DNA from 2 places in the Cellvibrio sp. BR genome. Region 2 is predicted to be linked to the other one. Evidence: predicted binding sites of a transcription regulator. Region 2 holds the regulator's gene; the other holds the start of a gene.
The links. The regulator PhoB, encoded in region 2, activates phosphate uptake and scavenging genes when phosphate is short. The targets are predictions, from matches to a motif close to TGTCATAAANNTGTAACA.
Positions count from the first base shown of each region.

Region 1: the regulator PhoB is predicted to act here: its motif matches at 3,179-3,196, upstream of O59_RS04180 (TIGR00153 family protein).

Region 1 is NZ_JH668200.1:1,013,018-1,017,734, reverse strand. Features, by position in the region: gene O59_RS04195 (glycine zipper 2TM domain-containing protein) at 1-78, shown strand, start outside; gene O59_RS04190 (sulfite exporter TauE/SafE family protein) at 350-1,132, shown strand; gene O59_RS04185 (GspE/PulE family protein) at 1,210-2,973, opposite strand; gene O59_RS04180 (TIGR00153 family protein) at 3,262-3,939, shown strand; gene O59_RS04175 (inorganic phosphate transporter) at 3,963-4,717, shown strand, end outside.
Region 2 is NZ_JH668200.1:395,273-399,989, reverse strand. Features, by position in the region: gene O59_RS01645 (lytic polysaccharide monooxygenase) at 1-1,107, opposite strand, end outside; gene phoR (phosphate regulon sensor histidine kinase PhoR) at 1,437-2,720, opposite strand; gene phoB (phosphate regulon transcriptional regulator PhoB) at 2,868-3,566, opposite strand; gene ubiA (4-hydroxybenzoate octaprenyltransferase) at 3,697-4,563, opposite strand.

The DNA of each region.
Region 1 (4,717 bases), 620 kb from region 2:
CTGCGTTTGGACTATGACCCAGGTTCACGTATCCCGGTAGAAAATGGCCAGTTAGTATTGAATCAAACAGATCGCTAGGTATTTTTTGCACAGGGATGTGCAGCCAAATCACGCTATAGACCTCGCTCTTATTCGTTGCCCACCCCCCTCACCCGCTTTCATAACTAAACACGCACTGATTGATCACAATCAGCCCAGATTAATCCGTAAAGTTATAAGCACCTAACTAATGATTATTAGCCGCCTCCGCCATGGGCTGTTAGCCTGCGCGCCCTGTTTATTTTTAAACACCTTCAGTTTCTGACGCCTTTAACCGGATACCGGGTGTAGCCGGCGCACGTGGAGTGGTATGGATTTTCATTTTGGCTATGTTATCGCCGGTTTGGTGGTGGGATTTATTGTAGGTATGACCGGTGTTGGCGGCGGCTCGCTGATGACGCCGATTCTGCTCTATTTCGGCGTTAGCCCCGCCAATGCAGTGGGCACCGATTTACTCTACGCCGCCATCACCAAAGCGGGCGGTATTCATGTCCACCACAAGAAAAAAAATATCGACTGGAAGATTACCGGCGAGCTGGCACTGGGCAGCCTACCTGCAGCAGCACTGACCCTCTGGCTACTGCATTATTTACACACCGATACCGACACCCTCAACAGCATTATTCGCACCACCCTTGGCTACGCGTTGATCCTCACCGCCATCGCTATTTTGTTTAAACGCCGAATCTTTGATTACAGCCGTAAAAATGACGCCTGGATTACCCGCATGAGCCGTCGCGAACAGATGATTGCGACGGTGCTTACCGGCATGGTGCTGGGCGCGGTAGTGACCATCACCTCCATCGGTGCAGGTGCACTGGGCACAGTAGCTTTATTTATGCTCTACCCACTGCTACCCACCGTGCGTTTGGTGGGAACTGAAATCGCCCACGCCGTGCCACTGACGCTGGTAGCGGGCATGGGGCATGCCGGTTTAGGCAATGTGGATTGGGGATTATTGGCAAACCTGTTGATTGGTTCGCTACCCGGTATTTACCTGGGCAGCCACTTGGCACACCGCGTGGCCGACCATTATTTACGCCCGGCGCTGGCGATTATGCTGGTGTTTGTAGGGATCAAATTGCTGTTCTGATAGCCGTAAACCTTGCCGCTAACCATAAAAAAATGGCGACTCACGGGTCGCCATTTTTTATTGGGCATATTCACCACCTAACCCGCCTTCTCCGGTGGTGGCGCAACCCGCAATACCTCTTCCATCGTCGTGAGTCCCGCCGCGACTTTTTGAGCGCCCGACAAGCGCAAGGTGCGCATGCCCTCCTTCATTGCCAGTTTACGCAGCTCCTGCAGGTTGCAGTCGCTGGTAACTTTTTCCTTGAGCGATTCAGACAACATCAGAATTTCGTACAGGCCTTGTCGCCCCAAATAACCGGTATTGCGACATTCGAGGCAACCCACCGGGCGATAGACTTTGGCCGGCACATTCACTTTCCAGGGCGCAACCAATTCCTGCCAATCCGACGCGCTGATACTGCCCTCCTCTTTGCAATGTGAGCAGAGCGTGCGCACCAAGCGCTGCGCCATTACCCCGAGCAAGGTGGCATTAATGAGGTAGGAAGGAATGCCCAAATCCAGCAAGCGCGCAACGGTTGAAGGCGCGTCGTTGGTATGTACGGTGGATAGCACCAAGTGGCCGGTAAGCGCGGCTTGCACTGCCATTTGGGCGGTTTCTAGGTCGCGGATCTCACCCACCATGATAATGTCCGGGTCTTGCCGCATCAGGCTGCGGATACCGGCGGCAAAATCCAGCCCGATTTTGTGGTGCACTTGCGTCTGGTTAAAACGCTCCTCCACCATTTCAATGGGGTCTTCAATAGTGCTGACATTCACCTCATCGGTGGCAACTTGTCGCAGCGATGAATAAAGGGTGGTGGTTTTACCGGAACCGGTGGGGCCGGTCACCAACAAGATGCCATTGGGGCGGGTAAGCATGGAGTACCAGCGCGCATAGTCATCGCCCACTAAACCCAAGTCGGTAAAACTGCGCAGCAGCACTTCCGGGTCAAAAATCCGCATCACCAGTTTTTCGCCAAAGGCGGTGGGCAAGGTGGACATACGCAATTCAATTTCACTGCCATCGCTGCGCCGGGTTTTGATGCGGCCGTCTTGCGGCTTGCGCTTTTCGGCAATATCCATGCGGGCCAACACCTTGAAGCGGCTGGTGACAGCGGTGGATACATTGGCGGGCAATTCGTAGACGTAATGCAAAACGCCATCGATACGGAAGCGGATGCGCCCTACTTCCCGGCGCGGCTCTATATGAATGTCACTGGCGCGCTGGTCATAAGCGTACTGCAACAGCCAGTCCACAATCTTGACGATATGCTGGTCATTGGCATCCGGATCGCTGGCTTTGCCCAGCTCCACCAGCTGCTCAAAGTTAGTAATCGCCGAGGCCGCCGTCGCTCCGCTGGCGCCGGAGACAGAGCGCGCCAAGGTGTAAAACTCCACCATAAAACGCTCGATGTCGGCGGGATTAGCCACCACGCGTTTCACCGTGCGGCGCGCCACATGCTCCACCTGTGGCTCCCAACCAGCCATAAAGGGTTGAGTACAGGCGATGATGACGTGATCCGACTCCACTTTGACGCACAAAATACCGTGGCGCTTGGCAAAGGCGTAACTGATCACCTCGGTACACTTGGCGACATCAATCTTCATCGGATCTATATGAAACAATGGCAGGCGCGCCTTGTTGGCTAACCACTCGGTGAGCGTATCGCCATCCAGAATCTTGCCCGGGCGCTGTAAATCTTCCAGATTTTGGGTGGCGACATAGGCCAGCGGGTGCATGATCGCCTGTTCGCGGCTGCGTGAGGCGCCGAGCAACATATTGGCATCCAGCTGCGACATGCGCCCATCAACGACCAGATCATTGATCAAGCCGCGCAAATCCAATACCCGATCCAGCACCATCGACGTTATTCCTGTAAATAAGAGAGCTGCGACTAAAAACCTGCACTGATTGTAGCGGCTCTGCCGACGCGAGTCTGCCCACAAGGCGACAGGCTGGCGTTTTGGTCAGCAACCACTAAGCTCAACACACCCGAAACCTAGACACCTATGCCTAACAACCCATACCAGCCACTAACAAAAGTTCAGCTAAAAAGCATCACAACTTTGTCATAAATAAGTAATAAAGCTGCGTGACCTTGGCGAGTGATGTTTTTATACTGCGCACACTTTCAACCCGAGGGGATAACCATGCCTTTTGCAAACTTGTCGAACCTGTTTGGCCGCTCGCCCATCAAGCCCATGCAAGAGCACATGGCGCTGGCTGTTAAAGCCGCCGCCGAACTCGTACCTTTTTTTGAAGCTGTCACCGGCAATGACTGGCCTCTCGCCAGCAGCATTCAGCAGCAAGTGGTGAAATTCGAAAACGATGCGGACGAAATCAAAAAGCACCTGCGCTTGCATCTGCCCAAAAGCCTGTTCCTGCCGGTACCACGCACCGACCTGCTCGAACTGCTAACTATGCAGGATCGCATTCCCAACCGCGCCAAAGACATCGCCGGTATCATCATGGGCCGTCGCATGACCATCCCCGAAAGCATGAAACCGCAGATGAATGAATTTGTGCGCGCCAGTGTTGCGGCAGCCGAGCAAGCGCTCACCGCCATCAACGAACTGGACGAGCTGCTCGAGACCGGTTTTAGCGGCCGCGAGCTGACCGTTGTCGAAAATATGATCAAGGAATTGGACATTCTTGAGGAGAAAGCCGACCAATTGGAAATTGGCGTGCGCACCTCACTCTTTGCCCTCGAAGCCCAGCTCCCCCCGGTAGATGTGATGTTCCTGTACAACATCATCGACTGGGTGGGTGATATCGCCAACCGCGCACACGATGTGGGCGGCCGTTTGCAACTGCTGCTGGCGCATTAATCCTTTACCTTGAGGAATTCAAGATGACTTTATTTGCTGAATACGGCCATGTGCTGTTTATTCTTGCCTGTGCTTTTGGCCTCTTTATGGCATGGGGCATAGGTGCCAACGATGTATCCAACGCAATGGGAACCTCGGTTGGCTCGCGTGCGCTTACCATGAAACAGGCCATTTTAATTGCCATGGTATTTGAGTTTGCCGGGGCCTACCTGGCTGGTGGTGAAGTGACAGAAACCATCCGTAGCGGGATTGTTGAACTGGACGTGATGACCGACCACCCGGATTTATTTGTCTTCGGCATGCTCGCCTCGCTGCTGGCAGCGGGTAGCTGGTTATTAATCGCCAGTATTTTGGGCTGGCCGGTATCCACCACCCACTCGATTGTCGGCGCCATCATTGGTTTTGCCGCCGTGGGCATTTCCGCCGATGCGGTGCAGTGGAGCAAGGTGTGGGGCATCGTCGGCAGCTGGGTAATTACCCCCGTTATTGCAGGCTTCCTCGCTTTCTGGATTTTCCGCTCAGTGCAATTCCTGATTCTGGACACAGAAGATCCGTTTTCCAATGCCAAACGCTACATACCCATTTACATGTTTGCGGTAGGTTTCTTTTTGTCGATGGTCACCATCCTCAAAGGCCTGAAATATGTACTTAGCTCACACAACCTTTCGTTTAGCTTTCTGGAAAGTACCTTTATAGCGGCGATTATCGGCCTCGTGGTAGCAGGCTTTGGGATGTACCTTCTCAGCCGCATTACCCAGGACAAGACAGCGGATAAAGA
Region 2 (4,717 bases):
AGCCACGGTGCAGCTGTACTCGCTACCACCGTTTTGTACCAAGGCTCCTGCAGCATAGGTCGCGCCGTTGACATAGGCGGGTGAGCTACAGTTGCCGGTAGCGGCCGAAGATGAAGACGCTACCGCACTGCTCACGCTGGACGACGAGCTGGCAAGGATGCTCGATGCCACCGAGGATGAAGCTACACCACCTACACAGGCACCCAGATCTAACCAATAGCTGTATTGGCCGCTGTTGCTTGCAGGATTGTTATTTTGCGTCCAGTAGTTGGCCTGGTAGCGTTTGCCGTTGTGTTGCACTTGGGTCGGTGCGGTATAAGCAATGCTCGGGTTCCAAATGCCCAGACCTTCACAGGTATTGTTGGAGATGCTGGAGGCGACGGAGCTAGAGCTCAATGACGCTACCGATGAGTTGTAAACCGACGAGGCGCTGCTGCTGGCCGGTGGGTTAGAACCGTTGCCGTAGTCGATATCGATACATTGATAAAAGCCTTCCGCCGCATCGCGCAGCCAGTCGCGCTGCCAAATGCTGTACACAATATGACGGCCGGTACGCGGTGGCAGTTGTACCCGATGGGTAGATACGGCTTGTTGATCTTCCGGGCCCGAATCGTGAATCAATTCCAGATCGCTCCAGCGCAACGGCTGGCTGTGATCGTAACCTTCACGGGTGATGTAGTAGCGGAAATAGGTGGTTTTGTGCGCCGCGGTATTAGTCCACACAAAGTTCAGTGGACCAGCAGTCACGCTGGTGGCTGGCCAGTCGGTGCGGGCGAGGTCCATGCCAAACAGGTTGGCGCGGTTGGCGCTACACAGGCGGCCATCGGGAATAAAGAACTCATGGTTGTCGCGCACACCGCCCACCGCCACTTCTTGCGGGGTGTACAAGCCGCCGTTACCTGCTGCTTTGGCCGCGATACACGCGGGGTGACTGGGGTTTTCAATACCGTTTTCCTTACATTGAATCACCCGACTTTTGGGTGATGACACGTAGCCGTGGGCGCTGGCTTCGGTAACGGCAAACAAAGAACTGAGGCTGATGATTAAGGCTGATACGCCACAACTTTTCAGGTTGAGGCGTGAGTGCCATTTATTGATCTTGTTCACTCTGGATCTCCTGCTGGAAGTAAAAAAGGTATAACCGGTGCCACTTGAGCGGCGCGGTAATGTTCAGTGCATTCATATCCAACAACCGGGGTGCGGATATTTTGCAGCAGCAATGAGTCTAAAATGACAACGTTGTATTTGGCGAGTCCGACTTTCGGGTTGAGCGGTAGGAGTTTGCGTAGCGCGTTCGAGTTTTGGCAATAATTCGGATTAATTTCGCCAAAAAAGCCTTTGAATTACAGGGTGTGAAAAAATTGTGATGCTGGTCTCACCCTCAAAAGGATGAGACTCCGGTAGTAAATAAGCCTGATGTGCGAATGTCGGTGTAACTATTGCGGCAGTGCAAAAACACAAATAAACATACTGCCCTTGCCTAGTTCACTGGTAATTTTTAATTCGGCGTAATGGCGCATTAGCACGTGTTTCACAATCGCCAAACCCAAACCGGTGCCGCCGGTGCCGCTGTTGCGGCTGGCATCCACACGGTAAAAACGCTCGGTCAGGCGCGGAATATGTTGGGCATCAATGCCAGGGCCGTTATCGCTTACCGAAACATAAAAATGTTTCTCGTCCTGCCATAACAGCATGTTGATGCGCCCTTCGGGCTGGGTGTATTTAATGGCGTTAATTACCAGATTGGAAAAGGCGCTGTGCAATTCTTTTTCGTTGCCCTGCAACAATAGCGGGCGCGTGGTGTTGTTGCACACCAGCGTGAGCTGTTGGTTTTTATCCTTGCTTAATACTTCCGCTTCGCTTTTCACAATAGTGAGCAGCTGCTCAATATTAATGGGCTTGTAATTGTGACCCGCCTCAGTGGTTTCGAGTTTGGAAAGCACCAGTAAATCGTTAATCAGCAGCGACATACGCTTGGCTTGCTGCAACATTTGCTGCAGTGGTTTATTCCAGCTCGGGGTGGTGTTGTTATCGGCGAGGGTTTCCACATAGCCGTTTATCACCGTGAGCGGTGTGCGCAATTCGTGGGAGACGTTGGCGATAAAATCCTGACGCATTTTTTCCAAGTTGTGCAGTTGGGTCACATCACGCACCACAATCAATCGCTCCATTTTGCCAAACGGGGTGATTTGGAATTGCAGGTGTTTGGAGGGAAAACGCGGCGAGGGAATTTCCAGCGGCTCGCCGTAATTGCCCTCTTCAAAATAGGCGACAAATTTGGGGTGACGCACAAAATTGATGACCGATTGCCCCTGGTCTTTGGTATTCAACCCAAGCATGCGATGGGCGGCGGGGTTCCAGAAATCCAGATGGCCGCGCGCGTCCAGAATGACCAGCCCGTCTTTGAGTGCCGAGCTGATTTCCTGGATGCGTTTGATCACCGCTTGCAGGTTGTCTTTTTCAATGCGTTGATCGCGCTGCAGTTGGTAGATGTTGTCGAACACCTGCCCCCAGATGCCACTGGCCTCCGGCGGGTGTTCGCTCTCGCGTTTGAGCAGCCACTGGTTCAAGCGGCGCATCTGCCAGAGCATCCACACAATGTAAATGCCACAGCCGAGTAGCATCCACAGCGCGTAGTTGTCGCTGAAAAAACCAATCAGGCTGCAGGTGGCGAGAATAATCAGAATGCGCTGGAGTTCAGCGCTGAAACCTTTTAACAAGGGGGCCTCTCAGTTTCGATCCGTATTCGGCAGCGGGCAAGCCTGCGCGACACGCCGTGAACCCATCCATGGGGGCTAATCGTCGACATCCTGTCTCCGATTGTCGCTCAGGCTTGCCCGCTGCCGAATACTTGCAGCTTAGTGATATCAGGCTTCGATTCGTGTCGAAAAACGATAGCCGGTACCGCGTACGGTTTGGATCAGGTCTTCGTGACCGTCGATGGTCAGAGCTTTGCGCAGGCGGCGGATATGCACATCGACCGTGCGCTCCTCCACATACACATTGCCGCCCCAGACATGATCCAGCAATTGGCTGCGAGTATAGGCTCTTTCCTGGTGGGTGAGAAAAAACTCCAGCAGGCGATATTCAGTGGGGCCCATATCGACTGACTGATCGTGGATGGTGACGCGGTGGCTGGCGGGGTCCAAACACAGACCCTGTACGGTGATGGGGGCGGCGGAAATCTGTGGGTCGGCACGGCGCAATACTGCTTTCAAGCGGGCGACCAATTCACGCGGTGAAAAAGGTTTGGTGATGTAATCGTCGGCGCCAACTTCCAGCCCCTGGATTTTGTTGTCTTCCTCACCTTTGGCGGTGAGCATGATGATGGGAGTATTAGCGGTAACTTCGTCGCGCTTCAAGCGGCGCGCGAGTTCAATACCGCTGGTACCGGGCATCATCCAATCGAGCAGTATCAGGTCGGGTTTTTCGTCGATAATCAGGCCGTGGGCATCCTGCGCATTACTGGCTTCCAGCACTTGGTACTCGGCCATCTCCAGTGCCACACGCAACATATCGCGAATAGCGGATTCATCGTCGACGATAAGAATTTTGCGACCAGTCATAATCTTCTGCCTAATAAAACTACGGTAGGCTTCACGTTTCATGAAGCTATTGTTGCAGCTTATTTAATAAGCTCAGTGTTACATATTTATGACAAGTCAGAAAATTGTAGCTGCGTGCAGTCGCGTGGGCTTAGCGCCAGTAATAATCCATAGCTAAACCGGCAAATACCGCCACACCCACCCAGTTGTTATTTAAAAAGGCTTTGAAGCAGGCTTCGCGCGCGCGAAAGCGAATCAGCCATTGTTGATAGGCAAACAAACCACCCGCCACCGTCAAGCCCAGATAATAGAACAGCCCCAGCTCAAAGCGATTACCCACCAGAATCAGCGCATAGAGCGCCAGGATTTGCAGGATGCCGGTCATCAACCGATCCTGTTCGCCAAACAAGATGGCGGTGGATTTCACGCCGATTTTAAGGTCGTCCTCGCGATCCACCATGGCATAAAAGGTGTCATAAGCCACCGTCCAGAGCACCACGGCGAGGTAAATCAGCCAAATGTTTTCGTGTAGCGAACCGGCCTCGGCCGCATAGGCCATGGGGATTCCCCAGGCAAACGCGGCACCCAATACTACCTGCGGCAAGTGGGTGTGACGTTTCATAAAAGGGTAGCAGAAGGCGAGCAACAGACCGCCGACGGAGAGTTTGATGGTAAGCGGGTTGGTCATCAGCACCAAGGCAAAGGCGATCACGCATAGGCCAATGAATAAAAATATCGCCTCGCGACTGGAAACTGCGCCGGTGGCGAGTGGGCGATCTTTGGTGCGGGCTACGCTGCCGTCGATTTTGCGGTCGGCAAAGTCATTGATTACGCAGCCAGCCGCGCGCATCACAATCACACCCAGAGTAAAAATCACCAGATTTTTCACGCTGGGTATGCCTTTGGCTGCCAGCCACAGGCTCCAGAGGGTGGGCCAGAGCAGCAGCAATGTGCCTATGGGGCGATCCATGCGCATCAAGCGCCAGTAGAGCGGCAGTGTTTGCTGGAGTTTGCCCATAAACCCGCTAGTTCCGGCCTTTTTTGCCGCTGTTGTACGCGGTTTTGGCGTATCTGTAGTTGCCGTTTTTGGGCTGGCGGCTTTGGTGCCAGCTGCTTTTGCAGTGGCAGGTTTAGCGGAGCGGCGGGGCGTTTTAGGGGTTGTCATAAGCCGA